Regions from separate parts of the Ruminococcus sp. RTP21484sp1_RTP21281st1_A8_RTP21281_210402 genome, predicted to be linked through region 2. Evidence: predicted binding sites of a transcription regulator. Region 2 holds the regulator's gene; the other holds the start of a gene.

Region 1 (16,669 bases), on a different contig from region 2:
ACAACCTATCGTGTACGTGCATACAGAGGACAGGAATACAGCAATGAAATCAGAGCAACAGTTAATCCTGTTTTAGCAACTCCTGGCAATGTAAAAGCTGTTGCAAACAAAGCAGATGGAAGTATTACTGTAACATGGAATCCGGTAGCAGGTGCTGATTACTATCGTGTATACAGAACCACCTCTTCCTGGAACAGATATAACAAAGACAGCAATTCTTACAGCTATAGTTACGGTTCCAGTGCAACTGTCCCGAATTATGTTGCTGATTCCACAACAGTCAGCGGATACAAATTCGTTAGTGAACTGAAGGAAACGACTATTACAGATCGCGAGATCAAGTACACCTATAATGGTGCAACAAGCACAGAGTACAAAGGACCGAAAGCAGGAGTAAAATATTACTATTATGTAATTGCTTACAAGAATGGTAAGTCCTATGAGTACAAAGATTCTGCTGATGAAACATATACAAGTGGTGCAAGCAAATCTGCAAGTGCTATAGTTTCCACAGCAAAGATCGCGAAGCCAACCAGTCCAAAAGCGAAAGCAACAAAGGGCAAGATTACTGTCAGCTGGAAGAAAGTAACAGGAGCTACCGGATATCAGGTATACCGTTCCACTAAGAAAGGTTCCGGATACAAACTGGTAGGAACTATTACAAAAGGCTCCAAAGTGAAATATGTTGACAAGAGCTCCAAGAAAGCTGGAACCAAGTATTATTACAAAGTACGCGCCGTTGGAAACAACGAAGCAGGTGTTCCAATCTATTCTTCTTACAGCACACCAAAATATGCGAAAGCAAAATAAATAAAGTGTAATAAAATCCCCCTCCTGTTAGACAGGAGGGGGATTTTCGATTACCCAGATGTAAAAACTTATGCAACTATTTGAATGCAGATATAAGAAAAGAAGACCCGTATCACAGGCCTTCTTTAATAAGCTTACCATCTTTTAAATGCAGAATTCGCTGATTGCTGCTCCCTCTGAACTGAAGGGAGAGGTTTTTCAATTCCTGAATAAACTCTCCGTCTACCAGAACGTCGATGCAGGAAAGCATCCGGTCTGTAAAAGGAGTGTAGATCTTACCTCCGGGAACCATATCTTTGTCAAAAAGATATCCACTGTAACACCAGATGGATTTATCCGGAAAGGTACGCCTGATCTCTTCCAGAAGCTCTGCCAGAACAGGCTGATTCTCTGGCTCGAATGGCTCGCCGCCGAGTAGGGAGAAGCCCTCTATATAAGACGGAGCAAGCAGCTCCAGGAGCTTATCCTGAGTCTCCCGGGTAAATGGCTTACCGTAGTTAAAATCCCACGTAGGTGCGTTAAAACAGCCCTTACAGTGGTGCCTGCAGCCAGATACGAACAGGCTTACACGCACGCCTGTGCCGTCTGCTATGTCGTAGGATTTAATGTTTCCGTAGTTCATAACTGATTCCTCTTTTCCTCCTGTGCCTGATAATCAAATACACACATCTTGCAGAAAACCCGGAAACCATTACTTATTACAGATGTAATACACGATCCTTGATCTCCTGGGTACGTCCCTGGTTCCAGAACTGGGTACCGATGTATCCGCAGGTTCTTCTGGCAACGCTCATCTTGTCCTGATTGCGGTTACCGCAGTTCGGGCATTCCCAGATCAGCTTGCCGTTCTCGTCTTCTTTGATCTGGATCTCTCCGTCATATCCGCAGACATCACAGAAATCACTCTTGGTATTCAGCTCTGCATACATGATGTTATCATAGATAAACTTCATAACAGAGAGAACTGCCGGAATATTCTGCTTCATATTCGGAACTTCCACGTAGCTGATGGCTCCTCCTGGAGAAAGCTTCTGGAATTCAGACTCGAATTTCAGCTTGGAGAATGCGTCGATCTCCTCAGTAACGTGAACGTGATAGCTGTTTGTAATATAATTCTTATCCGTAACTCCTGGAATGATGCCAAAACGCTTCTGGAGACATTTGGAAAACTTGTATGTGGTGGATTCCATCGGAGTGCCATATACAGAGTAGCTGATGTTCTCAGCTGCCTTCCACTGGGCACATTTGTCATTGAGGCGCTGCATAACCTTCAGCGCAAACGGACGAACCTCAGGGTCTGTATGAGGCTTTCCGTACATTCTCATGCACATCTCATGGAGACCTGCATATCCAAGTGAGATCGTAGAATAGCCGTCATAAAGAAGCTTGTCAATGGTCTCACCCTTCTTAAGCCGTGCAAGAGCACCATACTGCCACAGGATCGGGGCAACATCGGAAACTGTGCCAAGAAGACGCTCATGTCTGCAGCGGAGTGCTCTGTGGCAAAGCTCCAGGCGCTCCTCCAGAATCTCCCAGAACTTATCAAAATCGCCGTCTGAGGAGCAGGCTACATCTACAAGGTTAATGGTAACAACACCCTGGTTAAAACGACCGTAGAACTTGTAGGAACCGTCCGGGTTCTTCTGTTTCTCCTCAACGGTAAGGAAGGAACGGCATCCCATGCAGGTGTAAACATTGCCGTTTTTTAACTGGCGCATGATCTTGGCTGAGATGTAATCCGGAACCATACGCTTGGCAGTACATTTCGCTGCAAGCTCTGTGAGGTACCAATATTTGGAATCCTCGTGGATGTTATCCTCATCCAGCACATAGATCAGCTTCGGGAATGCAGGTGTGATCCACGCACCGCGCTCGTTCTTAACACCCTGCATACGCTGCTTCATAACTTCCTCGATGATCAGTGCAAGGTCATCACGGGTGCGTCCCTCCGGAACTTCATCAAGATACATGAAAATCGTTACAAATGGTGCCTGTCCGTTACAGGTCATAAGAGTGATCAGCTGGTACTGGATCGTCTGGATACCACTCTGGATCTCATCCTTCAGTCTGCGTTCCGATACCTTCTGGATGATCTCATCATCAAGAGGCTCACCGCAAGCCTTACGTTCCTCGATTACCTTGTTACGGATCTTCTGGCGGCTGATGTCTACAAAAGGAGCCAGATGGGCGAGAGAGAAGGACTGTCCGCCGTACTGATTGCTGGCTACCTGTGCGACGATCTGTGTGGTAACGTTACATGCGGTAAAGAAGCTGTGAGGCTTCTCAATCAGTGTCTGGCTGATAACCGTGCCGTTCTGGAGCATATCCTGCAGATTGATCAGGTCACAGTTATGCTCACGCTGTGCGTAGTAATCGGAATCATGGAAATGAATGATTCCCTCGTCGTGAGCCTTTACGATCTCCTCAGGAAGAAGAACACGCATGGTCAGGTCCTTGCTGACCTCGCCTGCCATGTAATCACGCTGGGTAGAGTTAATAGTAGGGTTCTTATTGGAGTTCTCCTGCTTGGCATTCTCATTAATCTGGTCAAGAAGAGCAAGGATGCTGTCGTCTGTGGTATTGGACTTGCGGGTAAGCTCTCTCTTGTAGCGATAGCGCACATACTTCTGTGCAACCTCATAACCGCGCATCTCCATAATGCCGGTCTCTACCATATCCTGAATATCTTCCACATTGACAGCGTGGGAGGATTCAAGGGCACGGGTGGCAATCATATCAGCAAGCGCTGTGATCTGGTAATGACTCAGCCTGTGAAGCTTAGAAACCTCCTCATTCGCTTTTTCAACGGCGTTGATGATCTTCGCCTTATCAAAAATAACTTCCACGCCATTTCGTTTAATGACGTTTGCATTGACCTCAGTACTCATTCTTTCAAATCCCTCCATATATTGTGTTTAAATCTTTGATTACATACTAGATGTTGTGCACTATCAATATTACAGTATTCTACAGAAAAGTCAAGGTCAAAACCATTGATTTTAAAAATCTGTGAAATGTGCTGAATTTTCGTCAGCAGGACAGAAGAATCATTCGGTGATCTCCGGTATAGAGTTCCTGAAATGTGCGGAATCATCGGGGTTATTCCGTATGTGAAATTTTACCGTACACAATAAAACAGTTACTGGATGACCAGTAACATGCTTTGTATGATTTCGCGCCGCAGCTGTGAACAATGTTCACAAAAACACCTGGCGGAATACTGCCTTCTGAATAGTTATGGGGCATGAACAAAGGGCTGCCCTGGGCAACCCTTTCTCGCGTCCGCATCTTCCTCTATTATACTTGGAAAAAAATAAAAATCAACCCTTGACACCACCAGAAGTGAGTCCTCCAACCAGATTTTTTTCGATTCCGACGAACAGAATCACAACTGGAACAATTGCATAGAGGGAAGCAGCAAACAGATACTGCCACTCGATCATATTGTAACCGTTGAAAATATTGATACCAACGGTGAGAGGCTTGAAGGTATCAGTGGAGATCAGTGTCAGTGCCACTGTATATTCGTTCCAGGCGTTGATAAATACGAAAATAAGCGCTGTAACGATACCAGGTGCAGCAACAGGCAGAAGGATCCTTAAAAGGGCATGTACGCGGTTACAGCCGTCAATAGTGGCAGCCTGCTCCATCTCAGGGGAGATGCTCAGGAAAGTACCGCGGAGCAGCCAGATAGCAAATGCCTGGTTAAATGCTGCGTTGATAAAGATCAGGCCGATAATGCTGTTGGTAAGATGGAACGCCATCATAACCTTGTAGATACCGATGAGAAGTACAACCGGTGCGAACATCTGGGAGACAATAACAAATCCCAGAAAAGCAGTCTGGCCTTTGAATTTCATTCTGGACAGGGCATAAGCAGCTGGGATACCGCAGACCATAGCCAGAAGAGTGGAGCCTCCTGCGATCACAATGGAGTTCATCATGTAATTGCTCATGGGAGCCAGCTTCCATACGTCTGTGAAGTTGGACCAGATGGCCTCAACAGGGAAAATAGTTCCATTCATGGAAAAGATTTCCGCGCGGCTTTTAAGAGCAGTACATACAGTTACAAAATATGGGTATAAAGTTATCAGACAGATGGCGATGATCACTACATAGAGCAATACACGCAAAACTGTGTTTCTGGTATTTTTTTTCTTAACTGAAGCATTGGTGTTTGCCATATTATTCGTCTCCTTTCTTCAGTACGGAAACCATGTACAGGCTGGCGCAGAAAAGAAGAATCAGGAAGCCGATAACAGATACGGCTGCTGCCTGTCCCTGTTTGCCGTTGTAGAAGGCCAGTTTGTACAGATAGGTAACCAGGGTGTCGGTACGGTTAGCAGGGTCACCCTTGGTTATGGTCCATATGATCGGAAAAGAGTTAAATACGTAGATAATGTTCAGGATGGTACTGATGGTAAGATTCGGACGTACCAGCGGGATGGTGATCTGGAACATTTTCTGCCAGTAACTGGCTCCGTCTACGGCTGCTGCCTCATAGTAGCTGGCATCAATACTCTGCAGACCGGAAAGTACGGTAAAGGTTACAAATGGAATGGTAACAAAAATACCGCAGGCAATTTCCCAGGCGAAATAAGCACCGGCAGTAGGAGTCCAGTTCACAGCGTGGTCAATAATGCCAAGCTTCATCAACAGTGTATTTAAGGTACCGTAATCTGTGTCGATGATGAATTTCCAGATACTTGCCTGAACGATCAGGGTTGTGGCCCATGGGAAAACAACAACGGCACGTGCAAGCTTACGGCCTTTAAATTCATTGTTGAGGAGGATCGCAAGGATAAATCCAAGGAGTGTGGAGATGCCGACTACGGCAACGGTCCACACAAGGGTGTTTTTCAGCACCATGGCAAAAACAGGGCTGCTTGTTACCTTGCGGAAATTTTCCAATCCGGCGAAGCCTTTGATCAGACCAGCTTTGCTGACGTCGCTTAAGGCCATACGGAATACAAAGATAATAGGAACCAGGATGAAAATTGCCATGAGAAGGACACTTGGCAGGATCCATACATATGGTTCCACTTTTTTGAATTTTTTCTTCACAGGGATACCTCTCTTTTTATAAAAATAGCGTTGACGCTGCGCAGACAAGCACAGAAAACGGCGTTTGTTACGCAGAAAAACAGAACCTTCTTGTGACAAATACAAGAAGCAGCGTTTGCTTCGCAAAAAGGTGGAACCTTCTTGTGCCTGGCACAAGAAGTAGCGTTTGCTTCGCAAACTTAAAAATGGACCGGACCCGTAAGTCCGGCCCATTATCTTCCTCGTAATGGGAAAAACAGTGGATTAAGATCAGCCAGCGATTTCTGCCTGAAGGTCATCCAGTAATTCCTGAACGTCGCCGCCAAGAAGAGCATTCTGCTCTACGTTGATAACGCCCTGTTTTACATCTGCCCATTCTGCTTTCGCTGTTGGATAGAATTTACAGCTGTCTAAGATATCAATCCAGCTTGCCATATCTTCGTTAGCTGCTGCGAGAGCCTCGCCGCCGGACTTGGTTGCCGGAAGGAATCCCTCCATGTCAACCCACTCTGTATAACGGGCATCATCATAGAAATAATCAAAGAATGTGGAGATAGCAGCTTTCTCATCATCTGAGTAGTCGTTATCGAAGCACATGAAGCGGTCCATAACACCTGCAGATACAGACTCGCCTGTATTGGAAGGAATGGAAGCAACGCCGTAGTTTACTTCATTTCCGCCTGTAGCAATGTAGGTAGGTAAGCTGTTCGGTGCGATGAGCATAGCAACCTTACCTGCGCCGAACATATCCTGCAGATCGTAACGGGTATCGTTAGCAGGATCGGTGTTTGTGTAACCGGAATTTACAAGATCGATTGCGTACTGGATTGCTTCAACGTTCTGCTCACTGTTCAGTGTCCAGTTACCTTCATCGTCAACAAATCCGCCGCCGTTGTTCCAGGTGTAGTATGCGAATGCTGCCTGACCTTCGTCAGTAGTCATATCGATACCCCATGGATAAATGCTGTCATCATAAGCTTTAAGGGCTTCACAAGCAGCTTTCAGCTCATCCCATGTAGTAGGAACTTCTACGCCTGCTGCATCAAGGATGTCTTTGTTATAGTACATAGCACGTGCAGATGCAAGATCCGGGATAGCCCATACAGTTCCGTCTACTTCAGACTGTGCAAGGAATGCATCGTACATCTTGCTGTAGGTCTCTTCAGAAACAACGTCCTGGATCGGAAGAAGGAGATCATCTGCCTGATAATCTGCGAATACGTCGATATTCAGGACATCAGGAGCTTCGCCATTGGCGATACGGGTATTTACTACGGTGTAGATATCGTTCCAGGAAACAACCTCTACGTTCAGGTTAATGTCCGGGTTTGCTTCATTAAATTCTGTCACGAAGTTCGCCCACCAGTCAGCAGTCTGCTGGCCATACTGTGCAGCAATGACGTTTATGTCTACTTTGTCTGCGGCGGATGCGGTGACCGGAGCCATGGAGAGAGCCATTGATAAAGCTGCGCCTGTTGCTAAAACCTGTTTCATTTTCATAAGTATTACCTCCCTTTAGATACGAGTTGAGGCATTCCATAGATACATCCTTGTACCAAATGGAGTGCCTCTCTGTAGAAAATAGCATACAACAAAAACAGTCAGATGTCAACAGAAATTGGTGAAAAAAAACAATGAAAAATATCAAAAACAAAGAAAAACACAACGAAATACACAAAAGAAAAAACAAAAAACCACAAAAGCCATGGAAAAAATGTAGAGAGTAGAATAAAATAACAGATAATTTATAAAAAATTATACAAAAAACGAGAAGTATGGTACGAAATCATACAAATCAGGATTTCTTTGCTCACGAAGAAATTACGATAACCAGGATTTGGTTAAAATGTGGTTTGACATTTCAGGGGCGGATATTATACAATCATATTTAATCGAAAAAAATTCAGGAAAGGAGTATGCGGCAGTCAAAAAGAACTGAGAGGGTAAGCCCTAATGGCATGCACTGCTGCAGAACATAAAATGGAAGAATTATACGCTGCAATTGAGAAAAAAATCAAAGCTTCCGGTTATCCGCGTGAGATTTCCGGTGCAGATGTGTATGATGATATCTGCGACCAGATCGAGGGAAAAGAGAACGGAAGCTATATTCTGCTGTCCAAGTTTGAGGATGATGTAATCTTTGAGTATCATATCACGGTAATGGATGATGATTTTAATCTCGGGGTTCTTACCATGCGTACGCCTGAGGGAGTATTTGAGACCGATTTTGATGAATAAAAGAACTATAAACAAACATAGAAAGCGTGCATAAAATGAAAGTATTGGAAATTATTTTGCCCGTACTGGTAATGATCCTTCTGGGTATGGCCTGCAAGCGGCTGAAACTGCTGGATCAGAATGGAATTAACAATATGAAGCTTCTGGTGACCCAGATCATGCTTCCTGTAGCAATTTTCCATGCCCTTGCTACGGCAGATTATAATAAAGAAACCGGAATTCTGGTTGGAATCATGTTTGTAATGCTGGTTGTTTCCTTTAGCATCGGTTTTTTACTCCGCCCGCTTATGCCGGCAGAGCGTTACCGGAAATATCTGCCCTTTATGGTCAGTGTATACGAAGGCGGTTCCATGGCCTATCCTTTATATACCAGCCTTTGCGGAGCGGAGAACCTTTCCCAGATCGCTGTGCTGGATATTGCAGGTCTTCTGTTTGGCTTCAGCGTCTATATGGGAATGCTCGGACAGGTGGAAAACGGGGAAAAGATCGATCCGGGAAAACTGTTTTCCAGTGCAATACGTACACCGGCGTTTATTGCAAGTGTGTTGGGAATCATTGCCGGACTTACCGGTGTGGTGCAGAAGCTTCTTGCCGGACCGTTTGCAGGTACCTATACAAGTGTGGAGAGCATTCTCACCACTTCCATAACCTCAGTTATTCTGCTGGTGGTAGGATTCAGCATTGAATTTGATAAGAAACTTTTTTCCCCATGTATCAGGACCATTGTACTTCGTATTCTTCTTCAGGCAGTCATGATCGGGGGAGTGCTGCTGGCAATTCATTACATAGTGGGGGATCACCTGCTTTTGAACCTTGCAGTGATCAGCTACATGTCCGCTCCAGCCACATTCAGTATGCAGACCTTCCTGAAGAGTGAGGATGGAAGCGCTTATGTTTCCACCACCAATTCTCTGTATTGCCTGGTATCCATACTGGTGTATGTGGTTATGGCATTTGTAGTCTATTGATACAGAAAAAGAAAGCTTCAGACAGTATCATCTTTGATATTGTTCTGCAGCTTTCTTTTTTTGTTGGATTCAGGGAAAATATACTGCAAAGTGGGGCGTGCAGATTGCGGGAATGATTTTTCAGATACGCTCCAGAGTGTGTCTGCATGAAACCTCTCTGCTTTGCTTATGGATGAGAAACGGCTGTTTTCTGTATGCGCAGCATAATTTTAGCAGTAAAAATACCATTCTCATAAGTGAAGCTGCTGTCCCCTCCATTCTTTTCTGCAATGTGGCGGACAGACTGGATTCCCACTCCGTTTCCGGGACGCTTGGACGACTGGAAAATATGATTTTTCTCCTGTATTTTCCCTTCAAAGGTATTTTCCACCTGGATCAGGAGAAGGTGCTTATGATGAAGGTAAACCTCTGCATGGATTCTCCTGTTGAAAGGCTTTGCTTTCAGGCTGGCTTCCAGAGCATTTTCCAGAAGGTTGGAGAGGACCAGGCACATATCAATCTGGTCTATGGAAATGTGGGCTGGCAGAGCTGCATTTGCCTGGAAAGGAATGTTCTCCCGTTTTGCCAGAGCGGCATAATGGCTGATCACGCTGTCAGCCGCCTGGTTTTCACAAAAATGCAGGTCGTAGTCTGGAATTTTACTGTTTGCATTGGAAAGGTATTCTTTTATTTTTTCCAGATCTCCCTTTTCCGCAAGGGAAGAAAGCTGCAAAAAGTGATGGCGGATATCGTGTCGTGCCTGCCTTGCCTCCTCTATGGCAGAGCAAAGGTTCTCATATCGTGCCTGCTGAAGGGAGAGAAAATGATTTTCCTGCTGAAGCCTTGCATTTTTATTCAGGCTGTTGGCCATCATAAGAAACATTGTGTAAAACAGCATGAGAATTACAAGAAGCATCAGGCTGATCACAATGTAGCCCTGCAAAATACGTCCAGTATACAGAGTTCCCTCATATTTGGGAATCATAAAGAGATTCAGACCTATAAAAATCAGTGGCAGTATCCAGAAAACATACCAGGTCTGGGCTAAATTTTCGTCATCGATCATAGTGCGGGCTGCATGGGAGGCCGGGTACCAGGCGGCAGCAACGAACAGCAGACATATTACATTGTAAAAAATACCGGCACTGGTGTGAAACCAGATCTCTGTTTCCGGAAGTCCAAGTCTTTCTGCCACAATGGCATTCACTGCTCTGGAAAGGCTGTTTACACAGGCAAAGACCGCACATACTGCCAGAAAAATGCTGCCGGATTTCCAGATAGAGATAGTCAGGCTTTTGTGATAGATCAGCATCAGTACCAGCAGAGTGGGAAAAAGCACTGAGCTGGTAGGAATGTTAAGAAAGTAACAAAATCCTCCTTCCAGGAGACAGATTCCTGCCAGAAGAGGTGCAAGCCATGCAGCCAGTCTGCCGGGCGGTTGTTTCAGATAGGTCTGTACCGGCAGATAGGCAAGGAACAGACCAGAAATCATTACCGTAAGCTCCAGAACAGGTCTTAATATAGTATTCATATTCAATGTCCCCTTTGAAACAGAAAATCCATAAAAGTCTGTCTTGCATTTTTAACCAGCTTCCGGCTGACGGAAATCCGGGTTTCATCGTCCAGGATAAACAGGGCTCCATCAAAATCAACAGCATGCTCCAGATTGATCACAACGCCTCTGCTGCAAAGATAAAATCTTGGATCCATTTTCAGGGATGCAGTAAAGGCTTCGAAGGACTGGCGGGTGATCAGCTCTTTGCCGCCGGTAGTGTGAATATGGATCATATGGGAAAAATGTTCTGCGTATATAATATGTCGAAACGGAACCTGTACATTGCTTCCATTTACTTTTATATCTATGTATTTTCCGGAATCCGGGATCCGGGAAAGAACCTCATCGATCAGGTCTGAAATTTCATTTTCGGGATATGGCTTCACAAGGTAGTGCATGGCACGGACCTTGAACCCATCCAGAGCATGATCCGTAGAAGTGGTAGTAAAAATTAAAAGTGCATCCGAGTCAAATGTCCGAAGCTCTCTGGCAGTCTCGATCCCATTTGCACCACTCATGTAGATGTCCAGAAAAACGACGGTGAAAGGACGTTCCTTTGCCGCAATAAGAAAATCTTCTCCATTTTCAAATTCAAATAAATTTACGTGAATCCCACGTCTGGAAAGCTGTTTCGTCAGTACGTCTGCGAGCTTGTCACGCTCTTCTTTAATGTCATCAACAATTGCAATTCTCATAATGGTTTCCTTTGTTTTGTGATAGGTTTATTATAATACCATTCGCGCCATTTTCCAACACTTCGTGACAGAATTATTGAAATATGATGTGGTTTAATTATAATAAACCTATGACTATTAAATCTGGTACCATTTAATTTCGTTTGCATCCATATGAAGCGGGAAGCTGCTGCCATCTCCTTTATAGACGACTGTATCCTGTGACTCGTAAGTATTGTTTACGACACAGTACTTGCCATTCTTTACATAAGCGTGGACCTCTACATTATAATTGGTGGAATACCATCGGTTCAGTTCGTCCTCGGCAGATGCAGACCAGAGAACCGCACGGTAGAGCACACGGCTGTTTCTGAAGCTGTATGGAAGTCCGCTGATGTAAACACCGCGGCCTTTTCCAAAGGTTTTTACTGCCATCTGTACCTCATGGTCATTCTGGATCAGGATCCGGGTTTCCGGAAGTGCAAAAATATTCTTTTTGCCCTCACCGAAGTCCACATCACCTTCTGCATCAGCCAGAATAAAGTGGTCTCTGTGTTCCTCCCAGTTGTATTTATCGGTATTTAAATTGAAGCCTCTTTCTTCTTCCACACCCAGTACATCATCCAGCTGGAAGAATTTTCCCTGCCACTGATGGGCTGCAGGCTCGCCAACTCCGATGAAACCGCCACCATTGTAAACGAACTCCTTTACAGCAGTAATAATGGTTTCATTTACCCAGTACTCGCCGCCGCTTTGCGCAGTATCCGCATCCCCTACATTGATCACAACATCAAATTTTTTCAGCAGATCCTTATCTGCCAGAATATCATCAAAACTGATAAAGGATACATCAAAGGGTGCACCGCTTAATGCCTCAATAATGCCAAAATAAGAGTAATTCTGTTTGTAATAGATTGCGTGATGTACCATATGATTACCCCAGGAACGCATGCGCCCCCAGCAGTTTAACACAGCAACACGTTTCACGCAGTAAGGAGTCACACCCTGGATATTATCATAAAGGGTGCGGAATTCCTGGCAGACCTCTTTAATGTACTGGACAAAATCCGGGAACTGAAGAGCCAGCTTCAGATATCCGCCATAACCAATTCTCTGGATGGGGCTTCTGAGAATGGCACGCCTTGCAGTTACCCAGTTTACCTTCGCCTCTTTCACCGGGTCTCCACCTTCGTGGAAGGTGTCCGGGAAAAAGTATGGAAGAAATCGTCCTTCCGTGTATTTTACATTTTTAATATCGCTGAACAGACGCAGGGTTGCACCATTTCCTACACTTCCAACCACAGCATCAAGACCGATGGAAGCAAACTCATCCATAAATGGCTCCATACCGATCCAGTGGTCACCCATGAACATCATGGCTTCTTTGCCATATTCATGGACAATGTCTACCATTTCCTTTGCAAGCTTCGCGACCTCGCGGCGCTGGAATGCCTGGAAGTCCTTGAATTCCTTGGATGGAATGCGATAGGTATTGTTCATGTAGCCCTGGTCGATAATGTATTCCGGGCGGAATGGATAGCCGACCTCTTTTTCAAACTGCTTCAGCACATATGGACTGACAGATGCGGAATAACCGAACCAGTCCACATATTTCTCCCTTGCCAGCTCATCAAAGATCAGGGTGAACTGATGGAAAAAGGTGGTGAAGCGTACCACATCCACATACTGGTGGGTATCAAGGAATCTGCGGAGGCGCTCCAGGGAATGAGCTCTTGTTTTTGGCTGGCGCACATCAAAGGTGATCTGCGGCTCTACATCTTTCCAGTCGTTTACCACTGCATTGTACATATGTACCGGATCCCACATAATATAAGCCAGGAAGCTGACGGTATACTCATGGAACGGTTTTACAGGTGTAATTACCACATTTCCGCTCGTTTCATCATAATGCCACTGACTTGCCGGAACCACTGCTCCTGTGGTACGGTCGATTACTTCCCACCACTTTGTGATATCATCGCGTGTGTTCACCTTCAGCATATCCGGGTACAGGTGGTCCATAAGGTGGATCTCCAGTTTGTCTGATGTTGCGGTGTGGAAAGAACTCATAATGTACATTTGCTGGATCTCATCCGGATTAGCCTTTGCCCAGGCATTGTCCTTTCGGGTGGTGTAGTAGGTAGCGTAGATTTTCGCACCGGTGTCCTTCAGCTCCTGTGGGAATTCGGTTCCATCACAGTCACGGATGGCATCTGCGCCCCACTCATTCATAATATCCAGTGTTTCCTTTACCACATCCAGGTTGGTAGGAATGGTAACTCTGCCTTTTCTCTGTTCCATTTTGCGACCTCGCTTTTCTCTTTTTTATTTACAAAGGTTGTTAATATTGTTTGATAGTTGTTTTTTCTGTAATATAAGAATACGTTTTTGACAGCTGTTTTTCAACAGAGTTGTTGCTATGGTTTTTAGAAATCTTGCTGTATTTTCCGTTTCATGGTACTCTAAGTGTGCGAGTGTTTATTCCTTGTTGTTTGAAAACACTGTATTCGAAAGATCGGGAGCTGACAGCGCGGACAACAAACTATAGTTTATGATACATAAGGAGAATCTATGAGTACACGTTCCTTTTCTTTTTCCAATGATAATCCACTTTCTACAGAAGCAGTTCTGGTGAATGCCTCATCCTCCAGATACGAAGAGGACTGGCCAAGCATTTCTCATACCCATGCTTTTACGGAGCTTTTTTATGTTTCCAGAGGAAGCGGCGAATTTCTTATAGAAAATCAGCGCTTTTCCATTGCCAGGGACGATTTGGTCATTATCAATCCACATATCCTGCACACGGAAACTTCTCAGAGCGCTGCGCCCCTTTCTTATTATACTGTAGGAGTGGATGGAATCAGTTTTTCTTTCCGGGATCAGAAGGAATTCCAGATTTTCAACTGCCGGAAGATTAATACAGATCTTTTGTTTTATTTCCACTCCCTTTTTCAGGAATTAGATGAAAAAAAAGAGGGTTATGAAGAGATTTGCAGACACACGCTTTCCATTCTTATTACCCAGCTTCGCAGGATTACAGATTCCGGCTTCCAGCTGGTGCCTTCTTTTCATCCAAGTAAAGAGTGTGCACAGATCAAGCGCTATCTGGATTCCAACTATTGGGAGGATATCAATCTGGATCAGCTGGCTTCATTAAGTCATCTGAATAAGTATTATCTAAGCCACGAGTTTACCCGATATTATGGGATTTCTCCCATTAATTATCTGAACCGGCGCAGGATTGAGGTTTGCAAAAATCTTCTGGAAAATACAGATCACGATATTTCTGACATTGCCCATCTTGCAGGCTTTTCTTCCCAGAGCTATCTGGCGCAGAGTTTTCGGAAATCTTGCGGTATGACGGCTATGGAGTACAGACGAAGCAGGCGTGAATAAACAGAGATATTATTTCCGCGAGGCGTTTTTTGTGAACAAGGTTCACAGAAAACCCGAGAATTGCGGCACGAAATCATCCTGCGTCAATATAGCAGATACTTAATTTTCGATGTACTAGTCACGGAGTGACCAGTAACGTTTTGGCTAAAATGCCAAAAAACAGTTGAAGACACAAGTAAAAACTTGTATAATTACTATAGTAAAAAGTGAAATCATATTAAAATCATATACAGGAGGAAACTATTATGAAAGAAGTGAATGACAAAAAAGAGAGCATGAAGCCTATGAGTCAGGCAGCTGTTGAGCTGGATGATGAAGCGTTGGATCAGGTCAGCGGAGGCCTGAAGAGGCTGGACAGCAGTTGGAAACCAGAAATAACAGAGGTTTGTAAGTTATGCGGCTCCACCAGAAACGTCCGTGGTGGTTTGTGCCTGGCATGCAAAAACAAATGCTAGAGCGTGTTTGAAAAATCATTCCCGCAATCTGCACGCCCCACTTTGCGGTATATTTCGCCCGAATTCAGTTGCCGTAGCCCGCTACGGCGCCCTCATCCGGGCGAAATCTCCCACAAATTGTGAAGCACATCTTGCAGAAAGCCTTTTTCAAACACGCTCTAACAGCAAAAGAAAGGATAAAATTAAAACGGTATTATGCTTTCACGAGAAAAAACAAAGACAGACGATCCGAGGCAGGAGGTAAATGATTATCCTGTGAAAGAAAAATATGTCTTAAGCAGATTATTGCCAGAGTATGTATCTTTATACCGGATAGATCTTAATTCCGGTAAATATGAGATACTGAGGCTGGATGAGAATACCAATGCCAGGAAGCTGGCGGAGACAGATCCCCATCCGGCTGAAATTTTTGATGAATATACGAGAAGATATGCAGACAATTTTATTCTAGATGAAGAGAAAGAAGAGTTTATAGACTGGCATCTCTGCGCAAATATGAAAAGAAGGCTTTTACATGAAGAGAAGCTTACTTACCATTACCACAGTGTTTCAAAGGAAGGGAAAGATAGCTATTATGAAGCCTATGTAGTGAAGGGAAAGACAGATGATGAGACCTTTGATGCTTTTCTTGGATATCGCAATATAGACAGTATCCTTTACAAAGAAAAGGAAATCCAGGAGAAACTGCAAAAAGCATTGAATGAGGCCAGATTAGGAAATGAGATCATTTCCTCCATTGCCAGAACGTACCAATATATTTCCAGAATTGATATCCAGGCGGATTATTTTGAGGAAATTTCCAACAGGGATGTGGAGCATCTGAAATATATTCATTCAGGTACTCTGTCTGAAAACAACAAAAGAGTTTGCCGTGGACTGGTGGCAGAAGAGTATCAGGATGCTTTTGAAAAATTTACAGATATCTCTACACTGCCGGAACGAATGAAAGACGAAGAATCCGTCGTTATGGAATACCGGATGAAGGATGGAAGCTGGCATAGTCTGCGCTTTATTGAGAAGAAAAGGGATGAGACTGGCCGCCTGACCCATGTTCTTTGTGCGATTCGAAGTATCAGTGATGCGAAGAGAAGGGAGCAGACTCTTATATACCAGGTTGCAGAAGCAAAGAAGGATGCGGCGGTTAAAACCAGGTTTCTGTCTAATATGAGCCATGATATCCGAACTCCTATGAATGGGATCATAGGCATGGTTGAACTGGCAAACCGTTATCCCAATGACCCTGAAATACAACAAAAATGCAGGGATAAGATTATGGATTCCTCCAGATATCTGGTTTCCCTTGTAAACGATATACTGGATATGAATAAACTGGAGTCGGGAGATATTGTTGATCAGGAGCTTACTTTTGATCTGACAGAAATCCTGAGCAGGATCAACACAGAAAAGCAGCTTCAGGCAGCTGAGAAAAATATAGAATGCATTGTGGATTGGGAAAAATCAGAGCTAAGTCATATATTATTAACCGGAAATTCTGTTTATTTGGAACGGCTTCTGAATGCGATTTCTGATAATGCGGTGAAATTTACAGAA
Region 2 (16,669 bases):
TTGCCCGCGCAGTACTGGCAGATCCCGCCATTTTCGTTCTGGACGAAGCAACCTCCTCTATCGACACCAAAACAGAGCAGTTGATCCAGCAGGCTACAGACAAACTATTGAAAGGCCGCACTTCCTTCCTGATCGCCCACCGCTTGTCCACCATCCGAAATGCCGACCTGATTCTGGTAGTCCGTGACGGTAAGATCGTAGAGCAGGGAAAACACAAGGAACTGTTGGCGAAGAAAGGCTACTATTACCAGTTGGTACGGCAGCAATTTGCGGATGAGGAGTCCAGGAAGGTGCTTAGCTAAGTTGCTATTTAATTGGTTGAAAAGTTCTTTAGGAGGGACGCATTTGGACAATGTGTATTACTCACTCGCCGGCGCAACGCTCCAGCGAACTAATCGCTAACTGCGACTAATGCGTTCGGGAGAGCCCTCACGCATAAGTCTTCGTAAGCGCTGGATTTCGCTTACGCTAAGAGCGCGCCTGAAATGGCTCGCTGGAGTAATACACATTGCCCAAATGCTGTGTGTCGGCTGAAACTGATGCTGTTTAGGAACTTTTAACAAGGAGGTGGTGGGAGTGATTGGTTTCCCGATACTTTCTTGGCAATGATAGATTAGGTAAAACTAATAAAGCTGCGAAGTATCAACCATCTAAATGGGATATCGAAGGCACATAAAATAATATGTCAAGTTTTTTACTTGCAAAACAGCCCTAAAAATGTGCAAATACTTCATCGAAATTGTAAAAGCCGCTAATTTCGGCAAAATCCTTATAAACTTTCGTTTGTGATACAGTATAGGGAAACCAGTCACTCCCCCTCCCCACCTGTTGAAAGTTCCTACGTACAAATAAGTCCCAGCCAGTACACAGTATTCGGGCAATGGTGATTGCTCTAGCGAGCCATTTCAGGCGCGGTTTTAGCGTAGGCGAAATCCACTGCTTACGGAGACTTAATCGTGAAGGCTCTCCTGAACGATTTAGTCGCAGTTAGCAGTTAGTTCGCTGGAGCGTTGCGCCGGCGAGTGAGCAATCACCATTGTCCGAATGCGTCCGCCTTGAACAACTTTCAACACACTAAATAGCAATTGCATAATTATACTTGACTTCCCCGAATTTTAGTAGTAAAATTACTTCAGTTCGTTAAACAACTAAATTAAAAAAGGATTAAATTCCTTGAAGGGAAGAAGTAGAAACAGAAGCACCTTGTCTACAGAGAGCTGTGTCGGTGGAAAGCAGCGTCAGGTCTGTTTTGAAGATCATCCCCGAGAAGGGAAGCCGAACGCTTCATAAGTATCCGTTTTTTCAAACAGGAACCAGATACGAAGTGAAGAACTGCATCAAGTAGGTTTCCACGGTTGTTCCCCGTTATCGGAATCGCGTATGTCGGTACGTTGTCTTTTCGTACTTGTTTCAAAGGGGAAACAGGGTGGTTGCGGTCTAATATGGTCCGTCCCTAGTTCAGGGGCGGATTTTTTTTGTGTAACAGGAAATTCCGTTGGAACTTCCTGTTACACAAAAGCTCTGCCGGGCAGGATCGTACTGCGGCTGCATAACAGATAGTTCCATTTTACGAAAGACGAAAACCTGACAAGTAAATTAAGAGGAGGAGAGATCATGAAAGTCTTCAAAAAAATCATGAATGCAGTAGCAGCAGTAGAAAATTGTATTCTGGTAGTGTCTACCCTGCTGATACTGGTTCTGACCGTGGGAAATGTTTTTTCCCGAAAAGTGATCCATCGTTCCTGGTCCTTTACCGAGGAACTTGTGGTCGCAGTCTTTGTACTGATTACCTTAATGGCTGCAGCACTTGCATGCCGCGAAGGAGAACTGGTTAACCTGTCACTGGTTACAGACCGTCTCCCTGAGAAACTGAAAAAACCATCTGTTATCCTTACCACTGTTCTGTGCATTATTTTTACCGCAATCTTATTCTGGTTCGGTATGGAAAAAGTAATCACACAGCTGGAAAACGGAAAACGTACCTTCGTTCTGAACTGGCCGGAGTGGATATTCTGGTCCTTCGTGCCAATCGGATCCGGATGTATGATCTTACATTTTATTGAATACTGTCTTGACTATTGTACAGGCAATCTGAAAAAGGAGGATAAATAAATGATAAGTGCAGTTCTTTTTATTTCATTTTTTGTTTTCCTGATCATGGGAGTTCCCATTGCAATCTGTCTGGGACTGTCCTCCGTCTGTGCAATCCTGTACTCCGGAACCTCCCTTACCATCGTTGCAACCAATATGTATGCCGGAATCAGTAAATTTCTCCTTCTGGCTATCCCGTTTTTCGTACTTTCCGGAAATATCATGGCAAAAGCCGGAATTTCCAAAAGACTTGTCAGATTCGTAGATACCTGCGTGGGACATAAAAGAGGCGGCATCGCCATTGTATGCGTTATTGTAGCCTGCTTCTTCGGCGCAATTTCCGGATCCGGACCTGCAACTGTAGCAGCACTTGGAGCAGTTCTGATTCCGGCAATGGTAGAGCGGGGAGGCTTCAGCGCACCGTTTTCCACAGCCCTGATGGCAACATCAAGCTCCATCGCCATTGTCATCCCGCCAAGTATTGCATTTGTTGTATATGCTTCTATCACAGGCGTATCTATTGCAGATATGTTCATGGCAGGAATCGTACCTGGAATTCTGATGGGCGTTGCCCTTGTGATCGTGGTTATGGTGGAAGCCAGAAAAAAAGGCATTCAGCCAGCCCAGAAGAAAGCGACTGCAAAAGAGCGCTGGGATGCATTTAAGGATGCTTTCTGGGGATTCTTAATGCCGGTTATTATTCTGGGTGGTATTTATGGCGGTATTTTTACTCCTACTGAGGCAGCGGCTGTATCTGTTGTATACGGTCTGTTTGTAGGTATGGTGATTTATCGTGAGGTTAAATTAAAAGACCTGTTTGACATTTGCGTGGATTCTGCGAAAACAACTGGTGGAATCATGCTGATCGTAGCAAGTGCTTCCCTGTTTTCCTATGTATGTACCAAATTCGGTATCGCAGACGCAGCTTCAGCGCTCCTTGGAAGTATTGCACATAACCAGTTTACCTTCCTTCTGATCGTAAACATTATTTTCCTGATTGCAGGCTGCTTCATCGATGCAAACTCTGCTATGTACATTTTTATTCCGGTTATGCTTCCGGTATGCAAAGCACTTGGCTATGATGTGGTTGCATTTGGTGTGATGGCAACTGTAAACCTTGCAATTGGACAGGTAACTCCGCCGGTTGGTGTCAACCTGTTTGTGGCAATCGGAATCAAGATCAAAAAAGGCATGGAGGTTACCCTTCAGGAAATTTCAAAAGCAGTTATGCCCATGCTGGCAGCCTGTGTGGCCGTGCTTCTTGTGGTTACCTATATTCCGGTAACTTCAACGGCTCTTCCGAGAGCACTTGCTAAAAATGGTGCATATTCCGGAGATTCTTCCTCTGGTGACGGCGGCTCATCTGCAGCTTCTGCAGCCGGAGACGGGGATTATTCCTTCAATGAGATCGCAGACTACAGTGATCTTGACTGGGAGGAAACCACCTGGAATTTTGCATGCTCTACAACTGAGACTTCTACCTGGGCGGACGGCGGCCGCAAGTTTGGCGAGCTGATGGAAAAGGCCACAGGAGGAAAAGTAAAAGTAAACATATATGCAGCAGACCAGCTGACAAACGGAAACCAGTCCGAGGGAATTCAGGCACTGATGAACGGAGACCCGGTACAGATTTCTATGCATTCTAATCTGATCTATTCTGCATTTGATCCAAGATTTAACGTAGTTTCCCTGCCGTTCATTTATGACTCTGTAGAAGATGCAGATGCCAAATTTGACGGTGAGGCTGGTGAGAAATTAAAAGAAATTCTTGGTGAGTACGGACTCCATTGCATGGGTATTGCAGAGAACGGTTTCCGTGAACTGACCAACAGTGTCCGTGAAGTAAAATCTGTGGATGATATGAAAAACCTGAAAATCCGTGTTGCCGGCTCCAACCTTCTTATGGAATGCTATAAGAGATGGGGCGCAGATGCAACCAACCTGAACTGGTCTGAGACTTACACAGCCCTTCAGCAGAACACAGTTGAGGGACAGGAGAATCCGCTTCCTGCAATTGACGCAGCCAGTGTACAGGAGGTTCAGCCATACTGCTCCATGTGGGATGCCATCTATGACTGCCTGTTCTTCTGTATCAACCAGGAGATTTATGATGGTCTTACACCGGAACAGCAGGCTGTTGTAGACGAGGCAGGACAGAAAGCCGTAGAGTACGAACGTTACATCAACCGCTCCGGTGATGAAGAGATCATGAACCGCTGGAAAGACAAAAACGGCGTTACCTTCACTGCAAAAGAGGATATGGACATTGAGTCCTTTAAGGAAGCTGTTGACGGTGTAGATGAGTGGTTCATTGAGGAACTGAAATCCCAGGGATACGAGGATGCAGAAGAGCTGGTAGAGGCATTTACCGGAATTGGCGATTACAGTGACCTTGGCTGGGAGGAGACTACCTGGAATTTTGCATGCTCCACAACTGAGACTTCTACCTGGGCTGATGGAGGCCGCAAGTTCGGAGAGCTGATGGAAAAAGCTACAGGTGGAAAAGTAAAAGTAAACATATATGCAGCAGACCAGCTGACAAACGGAAACCAGTCCGAGGGAATCCAGGCACTGATGAACGGAGACCCAGTACAGATTTCCATGCATTCCAACCTGATTTATTCTGCATTTGATCCGAGATTTAACGTAGTCTCCCTGCCGTTTATTTATGATTCTGTGGAAGACGCAGATGCCAAGTTTGACGGTGAAGCAGGAGAGAAGATGAAGGAAATCCTCAGTGAGTATGGACTGCATTGCATGGGTATTGCGGAGAACGGCTTCCGTGAATTGACCAACAGTGTGCGTGAAGTAAAATCTGTGGACGATATGAAGAACCTGAAAGTCCGTGTTGCAGGCTCCAATCTTCTTATGGAATGCTATAAGAGATGGGGGGCAGATGCAACCAACCTGAACTGGTCTGAGACTTACACAGCTCTTCAGCAGAACACCGTAGAGGGAGAGGAGAATCCGCTTCCTGCAATCGACGCAGCCAGTGTACAGGAGGTTCAGCCATACTGCTCCATGTGGGATGCCATCTATGACTGTCTGTTCTTCTGTATCAATCAGGATATCTATGATGGCCTTACACCAGAGCAGCAGGCTGTTGTAGACAAGGCCGGAAGAATGGCTGTTGAGTATGAGCGTTACATTAACCGCTCCGGGGCCAATGAGATCATGAATCGCTGGGAAGAGAAAAATGGCGTTACCTTTACAGCAAAAGAGGATATGGATATTGATTCCTTTAAAGAGGCGGTAGAAGGCGTAGACCAGTGGTTTGTAGAAGAACTGAAAAACCAGGGATATGACGATGGTCAGGAACTGGTGGATGCATTTAAGTAAGACAGCATAAGCGTGTATCAATTTGATACATGTGCCTCAATAAATTGAACAGTGCCTTATAGAAAACACCTCCCGAAATGTGAGTAACCAACATATTCCGGGAGGTGTTTTTTTGTTTGTCTTACAGTAATCCGGTGATCCTGAGAGAGCACCACACAAGCAGCAGGGCCATGATTCCATTCATCAGCTTATAATGGCTGCTGTAAAATCTTTTCAGTACATTTCCCGCAAATGCCCAGATCAGATTTCCAAGGGCTCCAAGAAACATCAGATATACAGCGAAGCAAAACAGCATAGGAATCCTTGCTTCATAGGGCAGAATATAAGCGGAAAACATGGTCAGCCCATAGATGATGATCTTTACATTTATCAGCTGCAGGAAAAATCCCATCAGCCAGGTTGGCTTTTTGTCCTGGACATTGCCAGCGGGCGGAATCCTGCGCCAGGTCTGCCAGGCAAGATAGAGTACATAAGCTGCGCCAAAATATTTCATAACCGGCTGGATCCCTGGAATGATTTTTCCAAGAGTACTGCAGAACAGTCCGGAAAGACACATCAAAGTGAGAGATCCGCTCCAGATTCCAGTCATAAAGCGGATATTACCGGAAATGCCATATTTGCTGGCTGTGGACAGCAAAAGAATATTATTGGGGCCAGGCGACCAGACGGTAAGGATGGCAGACAGGGTCATTTCTATGAAGACAGATAAAGGCATGGGACTTCCTCCTTAGGTAAGTTTAAACATCTGAGCTACGAAAAGAAAGGTGCAATATACAAAACGCTATGTGTTCGTAAACCCTATACAAAATATGATTTTTAATAATAACACAAAAATATCGGATTGTATATAAGGGGAGGCAGAACTTCCCAGGTTACTGTTTACTGGTAACATTCCCAGTGACCGGTAACTATTGTAATCGAAATTCGGTTAAATGTTTGTTAAATTTGTGCAAAATGGGAACGATTATGTTATAATGCAGAAAATAAGGTGGCTATGAAAAAAATAGAATTTACTTTTAACAGGAAAGATTGATTTGTGTTTGAAAATAATAGTATATGAGGAGGACGTGTTTATGCTGAAAACCTGGATTCCGGAGGAGATTCCGGAAAAAGAGGAGCTGAAGAAACGGATTAAAGAAGCTGGCGAGAAGCTGTATCAGCAGCAGATGAAGCTGAAAGAACACAAGCTGCCTGTGCTGGTACTTTTTGAAGGCTGGGGTGCCTCTGGCAAAGGTACCACAATCGGCAGAGTAATCAAATACATTGATCCCCGTTTCTTTAAAGTAGCAACCATGTCAAAGCCTACAGAGGATGAACTGCGCAGACCATTTCTGTACCGGTATTTCAATCAGATTCCGGAAGCCGGCAAATTTACCTTTCTGGATTCTGGCTGGATGGAGCAGACCTGCAAAGACTGTCTGAACGGTCTGGAAGAAGAGGAGTATGCAAAGCGGATCGACAGCATCAAACATTTCGAGCGACAGCTCACAGACAACGGTTATCTGGTTCTGAAATTTTTCATGCAGATTGACAAAAAAGAGCAGACCAGACGTATTGAGAAGCTTAACAAAGAGCAGGATACAAAATGGCGTGTGGATGCCTTTGACAAGTGGCAGAACGAACATTACAAACATTGCCAGAAGGTTTTCGACCGCTATCTGACAGATACGAATACTTCTATTGCACCATGGTATATTATTGATGCAAAAGACCGCAACTTCGTAGAACTTCAGGTTCTTGAAATAATGGTAAATAACATTGAGGTAGCCTTGCAGAACAGCACACACAGCGCACCGCTTCTCCCAAACATTTTTCCGCTTGAGAAAATGCCGAAGCTTTCGGAAATCGAACTGACAGACAAGGTGATCGAGGATGAAGAATACAAGAAAGAGCTGAAGCATCTCCAGAAGAAGCTGGGCGAACTGCATAACCGTCTGTACCGTAAGCGTGTGCCGGTGATCATTACTTATGAAGGCTGGGACGCAGCCGGAAAAGGAGGCAATATTAAGCGGATCACAGAAGCCCTTGATCCCCGTGGCTTTGAGGTCCATCCAATCGCCAGCCCGGAACCTCACGAAAAGGCGCGTCACTACCTCTGGCGCTTCTGGACCAGATTGCCCAAAGACGGTCACATTGCCATCTTCGACCGCACCTGGTACGGCCGCGTAATGGTAGAGCGTCTGGAAGGCTTCTGCAGCGAGAACGACTGGAAACGTGCTTACAACGAGATTAATGAATTCGAGAAGGAACTGTCCGACTGGGGTGCCGTGATTATCAAATTCTGGGTCCAGATCGACAAAGACACCCAGCTGGCCCGCTTCACCGACCGTCAGAACAATCCTGAAAAACAGTGGAAGATCACCGACGAAGACTGGCGCAACCGCGAAAAATGGGATGCTTATGAAGGTGCTGTAGATGAAATGCTTGCCAAGACAAGCACCACCTATGCACCATGGCATATCCTGGAATCTGTAGACAAGAAGTATGCGAGAATTAAAGCTCTTAAGATTGTAATAAAAGAATTGGAAAAGGCATTAGAGCGTGTTTGAAAAATCATTATTACAAATTATGATGTACATCCTTCAGAAAGCCTTTTTTAAACGTATTCTGGAATAGCAGCATAATAAGCAAAATCGCTGGTCAACAACCAGCGATTTTGCAATATATATTCATGCAGCAGACCATTTAAGGAGCGAATTTCGTAATGCCGGGATCCATGATTTCCGTCACGCTCTCAGATAATTCCGCATGGTTTTAAGTGCATTCTTTTCCAACCGGCTGACCTGTGCCTGGGAAATCCCGATTTCCTGGGCCACCTCCATCTGGGTTTTGCCCTCGTAAAAACGCAGATCAATAATATGCCGTTCCCGCTTATTCAGCCGGTTTATAGCTTCCCGGAGGGACAGATTTTCTACCCAGGTCTCCTCCTTGTTTTTCTTATCGCTGATCTGGTCCATCACATAAAGCGTATCCCCGCCTTCCGTATAAACCGGTTCAAAAAGTGACACCGGATTCTGTATCGCATCCATAGCATATACGATCATCTCTTTATTTATCCCTATTTCGCTGGCAATTTCCGCAATGGTAGGCTCCCTCAGATTTGTTTTCATATAGGTTTCTTTTGCATAAATTGCACGATAAGCAATATCCCGCAGAGACCGGCTCACCCGGATACTGTTATTGTCACGAAGATACCTTCGTATCTCCCCAATGATCATAGGCACTGCATAAGTAGAAAATTTTACATTCAATGTAGTGTCAAAATTATCAATTGCTTTTATAAGCCCAATGCAGCCAATCTGAAAAAGATCGTCCATATTTTCGCTGCTGTTGGAAAAACGCTTGATCACGCTGAGAACCAGTCGCAGATTTCCTTTAATGTAAAGTTCCCTGGCTTCTTCATCACCCTCCTTGATCCTGCGAAAAAGCTCTTCTTTTTCTTCTGCCTTCAGTACCGGAAGCTTCGATGTATTGACTCCGCAAATTTCAACTTTGTTAAGTGCCATTATTTGAATCCTCCTTTTGTGCATCGCGAAGCGTGCTGCTGAGAACGAAGTGAACAGTAACAATGATTCTCACGTGGGAGGATAAATATTCTTTTTTCGGGAAAATATAAAAATTATTGCCCCTTGACAATTGGGAAAATAGCATTAATCTTTTTTACAGCAATACTTTTCATCAATTTCTACCAGGATAATGTCATCTCCGATCTGCCGGATACAATTCCATGGAATTATATATTCACTTCCGGCTCCCCAGAAACAAAAGCAGAAACTGCCAGGTCCGGGAACCACAAGGGAAGTAATACATCCGGTTTCACAGTTAAATTCCACATCCACCGGACAGCCAAGTGTACGGCAGGTACAGATATTGATCACTTCTTTTTGCTTTAATTCGCAAATACGCATGAAAAGCACCTGTTTTTTATGATATTATGCAAAAAGTCTGAAAATATGTATGGAGTTTATTGACATACTTTCTATGATTAAAGTATAATAAGAAATAGGTAATTCAGTCCGTTTTATGTTACTGAGCGAACAGAAAAGAGGAAAGTCTGCTGCCCGGATTGTATGGCAGAAGGGGAGCCATGAGGAAGGGGAAATACATACATGAGATGTCCATACTGTAATCAGGATAATACAAGAGTAGTAGATTCAAGACCAGTGGAAGAGACCAATTCCATAAGACGCAGAAGACTGTGCGATTCCTGTGGAAGAAGATTTACCACTTATGAGAACGTGGAGACAATCCCGTTAACCGTAATCAAGAAGAATCTGAACCGTGAGCAGTACGACCGCAATAAACTGATCAACGGCGTCCGCCGCGCCTGCTATAAACGTCCCATTGCCAGCGATAAGCTGGAAGCCATGATCGATGCCATAGAAGGCGACATCTTCAATGCCGAAGATAAAGAAATCTCCAGCACGAAAATCGGAGAGATCGTGATGAGCCATTTAAAAGATCTGGATTCGGTGGCGTATGTGCGATTTGCTTCTGTGTATCGGGAGTTTAAAGATGTCAGCACCTTTATGGATGAACTGAAGAAATTTTTAAATTAGAAAAATCCTCGCCAGAGAGCGGGGAAACCGGCTTCTGCTCCGGAATCGAAAATTATTCTAGGCATCTTTCCGGTCTTGAACCAGGACAGCCGCCCTATACACTTCTGGACTACTTTGGTGATGATTTCCTTCTTATTATTGATGAGTCTCACAAAACAGTTCCACAGGTAGGTGCCATGTCAGAAATCTCCATAAAAAATGTAGAATTGCTGTTTTTTACAGCTTTTCACTTTTTCTGCTGTAAACATTATCATTATGATTGCAACTCTACCCAAAACTTATTATAATAAGAATCATGAAAAGCAACACAGCAAGGAGAAACTTATGAAAAAGATCAAAAAACTGACATCCCTATTATTTTGCTGTCTGTTTTTATATCTGCTGGCATTTCCAGGACAGGTACAGGCAGCCTCTCTCACCCCTACTGCGCAAGATAACCTTAGTGTTAAATTAAGGCGTTCTTCTGACCTTATTTCTATTTCCAACGGCTATATGCGAGTATTCCGCAAAACAAACAGCGTCGGTATTGAATACTATGACAACAGCCTGCAGATTACAGACAAAAGAGAAATTCCCATGGAGCTTCCTTTATGGGGTGGTTTTTATGCAGGATCTGATGGATATTACCTGGTAGAGGGACAAAATAACACCGCCGAAGATAATTCCGCCGAGGTTATCCGTGTCATCCGATATGATACAAACTGGAATCGCAGCGGTGCGGCTTCCATTACAAGCAATCCGGATTTATTTGGAGGAGAGGTTCGTTATCCATTCGATTACGGATGTGTGGAAATGACAGAAACCAACGGAACTCTCTATATTGTAACCGGTCATGAAGGCTATGTAGATGAATCTGTTGGACAGGGACATCAGGGATTCCTTATGATTGCCGTTGACCAGGCTTCCATGACCGGAAAGATCGTAAGCTGTGATCTGTGGCACTCCTTTGCCCAGTATATCAAATCGCAGTCCTCTTATCTGTATGTTCTGGAGCAAAGCGAGGGTTCCCGCTGTACCCAACTTTCCAGATACGACAGTTCCACCCTTGATAAAAAAACTATCGAGCTTCTTCCTTATGGTGGTTCCCGTACTTCCGTATGGGCACTGAACTGCTACGCAAGCGTAGATGGTATGGCTGTTTCTGCTGACAGTGTACTGTGTATCGGAACGACCATCGACCAGTCCCAGTATGACAATGTGACAAGTGACACTCCTCATAATATTTACCTTACAATTACTCCTGTTTCCGATTTTTCAAAAGAAGCAACCTCTGTAAAATACCTTACCAACTACACTGGCAATGGAAAGAGTTTTATGGGGGTAAAGATCACTCCAATCACAGAAAACCGTTTCATGATTTCCTGGGAAGAATATGAAAATACAGACGATTCTTCGTCAGAAAATTACGCAGCTGCTGATGATTCGCTTTCTTCCAGTACTCTTCATTACCTCTTTGTTGATGGTAAGGGAAATGTACTTAGCAGGGAATACACCACTGCTGCGCCCGTATCCGACTGCCAGCCTGTCGTTAAAGATTCCAAGGTTGTTTACTACGCCTCCAATGCCAATACTGTTAATTTTTACTCTATTGATGCAAATGACGGCACAGCCTCCAAAAAGATTTACCGTACTGCAGGTGAAAATGCTACCTGGGATTTTGCAAATGGTGTTCTCACCATTTCCGGTCAGGGTGCACTTAATATCTCCACGGATGAAAACGATCGTTTCCCCGTTTCTTCCACTCAGGGCGGCTACAGTTTCTGGAGCGGCACGGCATGGAAGTCCATGAAAAATTAGGTAAAAAAAATAGTTATAAAATCCGGGATTACCAGTATTTCAGAAAATGCATTTAATTATCTGCCCAATCTGAAGGAAGTCGTAATTGAAAACGGTGTCCACACTATTGGAAAGGAAGCTTTTGCTTTCTGCTCTAATCTTGAAACAGTCACTCTGCCAGACAGCGTAATCAACATCGGGGATGACATTGTATGGGAAGGCTCCTACTGGTATTCCGGCGGTCATGTATACTACGCTACCATTTATGCCTCCCCTAACTCAGCTGCCATCACATATGCACGTAAGAACAACATTGGTTATGCCTGCGACCTTTCTCAGGCATCTGTAACCGGAGTTAAAGCGACTTATGCTTATACTGGAAAAGCTCTAAAACCAGTTCCAACTATTACTCTTGGAAAGCAAAAACTTATAGAAGGACAGGATTATAAAGTTACCTACAGCAATAACAAAAAAGTCGGAACTGCCACTGTAACCATTGCAGGCCAGAACAACTATTTTGGAACTATTACCTTAGATTTCCAGATTACCTCAAGTTCAAATAACAAAGATGATAAACCTCAGACTACAGTAGTGAAATCCTTCAGTGATTCTTACAATGTCTACACAGTTAATAAAAATGGTACCTCTGTTACTTTAAAGCGGTCAAAGTCCAAAGCCATCACGACTGCAGCAATTCCTTCCTCTGTGAAGGCAAACGGTCGGACCTATAAAGTCACAGCCATTGCTTCCGGAGCTTTCAAAAACTGCCGGAAGCTAAGACAAGTAACCATTGCCAGGAATATTTCTTCCATCGGCACCAGTGCTTTCCAGGGCTGCAGTGCTTTACGGACTGTAAAGATTGGCTCCAAAGTTTCTTCCATTGGCAAAAAAGCATTCTACGACTGCAAGGCCCTTACTTCTGTCAGCATTCAGTCCAAGAAGCTTACCTCCGGTACCGTAGGAAAAAGTGCTTTCACCAAAGCCGGCAGAAACAACTACAAGAAGCTGAAAGTAAAAGTACCAGCAAGCAAGCTTTCCGCCTACAAAAAGCTCTTCAAGAGTAAGGGACTTTCTGCAAAAGCAAAAATCAGTAAATAAGCCATTTTTCTTTATGAAGCAGCTGCCATATAACAAATGAAGCCGGTGTTTAAAAACACCGGCTCAGACTGTAGACAAACTTGGTGTTGGGGATTATGGCCAGCACCATTTTTCTTTTAAAACTTCTTTTCTTTTTATTTTCTTCAAAATCAACAAAAATCTGGCTGTGTTCCAACCTCGTTTTTCCAGAATCTTTGCCAGTTTTTTCAGATTCATGCATGCAAAGGTAAGCCCGGCTTTCATTTCCATCCGTGCTTTTTTCCAGAATCTTTGAAAAGATCTGCTCAAAAAGGTCTGTATCTTTGAAACGGCGGGTATAATTCTTTCCAAATGTAGAGAAATGAGGTACTGGATCTAACATGTCTAGTCCGAGAAACCAGCGGTATGCAACGTTTACCTCGATCTCTTTCATGGTCTGACGCATGCTTTTTATCCCATAGAGATACTGAATGAATGGTATCTTTATCAGCATGACGGTATCCATACTGGGACGACCGTTATCCGGACAGTATTTTTCGTCATCATAAAAAACACCGCCCTTCTGATATTCATTATAGCAGAAAAGCGGTTCCAACAATAGCAAAACCCTGCAAAAGCAGGGCTTTGTCTACAGTCTGAAATCCTCGCCAGAGAGCGGGGATTTTTTTCTGTATAAACAAGTATTAAATGGAATAAAAAAGACAGGCCGCAGCGGACCTGTCTTTTTGAAACTTCAGATGACAGAGAATCAGCAGATGCCCTGAGCTTTCATAGCATCTACAACTTTCTCAAATCCGGCGATGTTAGCACCGGCAACATAGTTGTCTTTCATACCATAACGCTTAGCAGCGTCATCAGCTTTGTGGAAGATGTCTACCATGATTCCATGAAGCTTCGCATCAACTTCCTCTGCTGTCCAGGAAAGTCTCATGGAGTTCTGGCTCATCTCAAGAGCAGAAGTAGCAACACCACCAGCGTTAGCTGCTTTACCAGGCATGAACAGAACACCGTTCTCTTGGAGATAAGTTGTAGCATCAAGAGTAGTAGGCATGTTCGCACCCTCAACTACATATTTGCAGCCGTTTGCAACAAGTGTCTTAGCACCATCAAGAGCAAGCTCGTTCTGGGTAGCACATGGAAGGTATACATCACATTTGATGTTCCAGATTCCGGTACCTTCTGTGTAAGAAGCACCCTCAACACGGTCTGCGTACTCTTTGATACGTCCACGTTTTACTTCTTTGATATCTTTCACAATGTCAAGCTTGATTCCTTCCGGATCATAAATATATCCGTTGGAGTCACACATAGCAACAACCTTGCCGCCAAGCTGCTGAGCTTTCTCTACAGCATAGATTGCAACGTTTCCGGATCCTGTTACGATGAATGTCTTTCCATCAATAGAATCGTTATGTGCTTTCATGATCTCATCAAGCATATAAACAACACCATATCCGGTAGCCTGTGTACGGATCAGAGATCCGCCGTAGGTAAGTCCTTTACCTGTGAGAACACCCTCGTATAATCCGCGGATTCTCTTGTACTGTCCGAATAAATAACCGATCTCACGTCCGCCTACACCGATATCACCAGCCGGAACATCAGTGTCAGCACCGATATATTTGGAAAGCTCTGTCATGAAGCTCTGGCAGAATGCCATAACCTCTCTGTCAGATTTGCCTTTCGGGTCAAAGTTGGAACCACCTTTACCACCACCGATTGGAAGTCCGGTAAGGGAGTTCTTAAATGTCTGCTCAAATCCAAGGAATTTTAAGATACCCTGGTTTACTGACGGATGGAAACGAAGACCACCCTTATAAGGTCCGATAGCGCTGTTAAACTGTACACGATATCCCTTGTTTACCTGAACAACGCCCTTGTCATCTACCCACGGAACGCGGAAGGAAATGATTCTTTCCGGCTCTACAAGACGCTCCAGAAGGGACATGCTGCGGTATTCTTCTTCATTTTTGTCAATTACGACCTTCAGGGAATCCAGAACTTCCTTTACTGCCTGGTGAAATTCAGGCTCACCTGGATTCTGTGCTACGACTCTTTCGTATACTTCTTCTGTGTAAGACATTGTAATTCCTCCTCATCCAGATAGGTGTAAAATTTTTTAACGACGCTATTATACACTAAAGTGCTAAAAATGAAAAGAGTTTTTTTCATATTTCCAAAAATTTCATTAAGGCTTGCGAAAATGAGCCAAATATGAGATGATAGATAGCAAGAAATACATTATGCCGGAGTAGGAAAAAGACAGATATAGATTTTTTTCCATATTAGATATGCCGGCCATAAGTAGTAAGATGAGGAGTGAAATAAATGAAAACATTCGAGAAGTCCAGTAAACTGGATAACGTACTTTATGATGTGCGAGGACCGGTAGTGGATGAAGCGGCCAGAATGGAAGAGGATGGAATGGAGATTCTGAAGCTGAATATCGGCAATCCATATCCATTTGGATTTTCTGCACCGCAGGAAGTAATTCTGGACATGCTGAGCAATATTCGTACCTCTCAGGGATATTCCGATTCCAAAGGAATCTTTTCCGCAAGAAAGGCCATTATGCAGTATGCCCAGCTTCGAGGAATTCCCGGGGTTACCATGAGTGATATTTATACAGGTAATGGTGTCAGTGAGCTGATCAATCTCTGTATGCAGGCACTTCTGGATAACGGGGATGAGATTCTGATCCCTGCACCGGATTATCCTTTGTGGACAGCTACTGCGACTCTGGCAGGTGGAAATGTAGTTCATTATATTTGTGATGAGCAGTCTGAATGGTATCCGGACATTGATGATATTAAGAGCAAGATCACAGACAAGACCAAAGCGATTGTTATCATTAATCCGAATAACCCTACAGGAGCAGTTTATCCCAAGGAGATCCTGGAGCAGATCGTGCAGATCGCAAGAGAGCACGAGCTGATCATTTTTTCAGATGAGATATACGACCGTCTGATCATGGATGGCTATAAGCATACTTCTATTGCATCCCTTGCACCAGACGTATTCTGCGTTACTTTTTCCGGACTTTCCAAGTCCCATATGATCGCTGGTTTCCGTATTGGATGGATGATCTTAAGTGGTGCCAAGAATAAGGCGAAGGGGTATATTGAAGGTATTAACATGCTTTCCTCCATGCGTCTTTGCTCCAATGTTCCGGCCCAGTCCATTGTACAGACTGCACTTGGTGGATACCAGAGTGTAAATGAGTACATTCAGCCAGGCGGAAGAGTTTATGAGCAGAGAGATTTTATCTACAAGGCACTCAATGACATTCCGGGAATCACAGCCGTAAAGCCCAAGGCTGCGTTCTATATTTTTCCGAAGATCGATACAGAAAAATTCAATATTCACAATGACGAGCAGTTTGCTCTTGATTTCTTACATGAGAAACAGGTGCTTCTGGTGCCGGGAAAGGGCTTTAACTGGAATTGTCCTGACCACTTCCGCGTAGTATATCTGCCGAATGTGCGTCAGCTGGAGAAGGCTATGGACAAGCTGAAGGATTTCTTGTCCACCTATAAACAGCGATAAGAAGATAATAAAACAATGGCAGTCACAGATTATCCATTTACAATGCCGGAGCAGAAGCATCCGCTTCTGACTCTGACAGCATTAATAATTGAGGGAGGAACGGATTATCGGACGGATTAAAAAGAAAGGAGTTTATTTGAATGACAGGATTTAAGATGAAAGTAACACCGGAAATAGAGAACCTGACAGAGGTTTGCAAGGAGCATTCCAGCCTGGATCTGTCTCTTTATCAGAAATACGATGTAAAGCGAGGGCTTCGCGATATCAATGGTAAGGGCGTC

Evidence for each region. The regulator NrdR, encoded in region 2, represses ribonucleotide reductase genes. The targets are predictions, from matches to a motif close to CACNANATNTNGTG.
Region 1: a site for NrdR is predicted at 3,743-3,756, ahead of nrdD (anaerobic ribonucleoside-triphosphate reductase). Genes of this name have one in related genera too.

Annotation. Positions count from the first base shown of each region.
Region 1 is NZ_JBCPGE010000027.1:46,017-62,685, reverse strand. Features, by position in the region: partial or broken gene AB5170_RS13660 (hypothetical protein) at 1-810, shown strand, start outside; gene nrdG (anaerobic ribonucleoside-triphosphate reductase activating protein) at 923-1,432, opposite strand; gene nrdD (anaerobic ribonucleoside-triphosphate reductase) at 1,509-3,698, opposite strand; gene AB5170_RS13645 (carbohydrate ABC transporter permease) at 4,131-4,994, opposite strand; gene AB5170_RS13640 (carbohydrate ABC transporter permease) at 4,996-5,874, opposite strand; gene AB5170_RS13635 (ABC transporter substrate-binding protein) at 6,124-7,353, opposite strand; gene AB5170_RS13630 (hypothetical protein) at 7,834-8,091, shown strand; gene AB5170_RS13625 (AEC family transporter) at 8,127-9,059, shown strand; partial or broken gene AB5170_RS13620 (DUF6783 domain-containing protein) at 9,127-9,201, shown strand; gene AB5170_RS13615 (sensor histidine kinase) at 9,226-10,569, opposite strand; gene AB5170_RS13610 (LytTR family DNA-binding domain-containing protein) at 10,572-11,288, opposite strand; gene gnpA (1,3-beta-galactosyl-N-acetylhexosamine phosphorylase) at 11,406-13,568, opposite strand; gene AB5170_RS13600 (helix-turn-helix domain-containing protein) at 13,839-14,663, shown strand; partial or broken gene AB5170_RS13595 (DUF6783 domain-containing protein) at 14,994-15,248, opposite strand; partial or broken gene AB5170_RS13590 (DUF6783 domain-containing protein) at 15,186-15,362, shown strand; gene AB5170_RS13585 (hybrid sensor histidine kinase/response regulator) at 15,374-16,669, shown strand, end outside.
Region 2 is NZ_JBCPGE010000011.1:26,064-42,732, forward strand. Features, by position in the region: gene AB5170_RS07110 (ABC transporter ATP-binding protein) at 1-302, shown strand, start outside; gene AB5170_RS07115 (TRAP transporter small permease) at 1,615-2,112, shown strand; gene AB5170_RS07120 (TRAP transporter large permease subunit) at 2,113-5,430, shown strand; gene AB5170_RS07125 (LysE family transporter) at 5,552-6,145, opposite strand; gene pap (polyphosphate:AMP phosphotransferase) at 6,504-7,979, shown strand; gene sigG (RNA polymerase sporulation sigma factor SigG) at 8,157-8,936, opposite strand; gene AB5170_RS07140 (PRC-barrel domain-containing protein) at 9,081-9,338, opposite strand; gene nrdR (transcriptional regulator NrdR) at 9,540-9,989, shown strand; gene AB5170_RS07150 (hypothetical protein) at 10,314-11,786, shown strand; partial or broken gene AB5170_RS07155 (leucine-rich repeat protein) at 11,802-11,957, shown strand; gene AB5170_RS07160 (leucine-rich repeat domain-containing protein) at 12,357-12,863, shown strand; partial or broken gene AB5170_RS07165 (transposase) at 13,123-13,389, opposite strand; gene gdhA (NADP-specific glutamate dehydrogenase) at 13,591-14,925, opposite strand; gene AB5170_RS07175 (aminotransferase class I/II-fold pyridoxal phosphate-dependent enzyme) at 15,171-16,388, shown strand; gene AB5170_RS07180 (citrate/2-methylcitrate synthase) at 16,529-16,669, shown strand, end outside.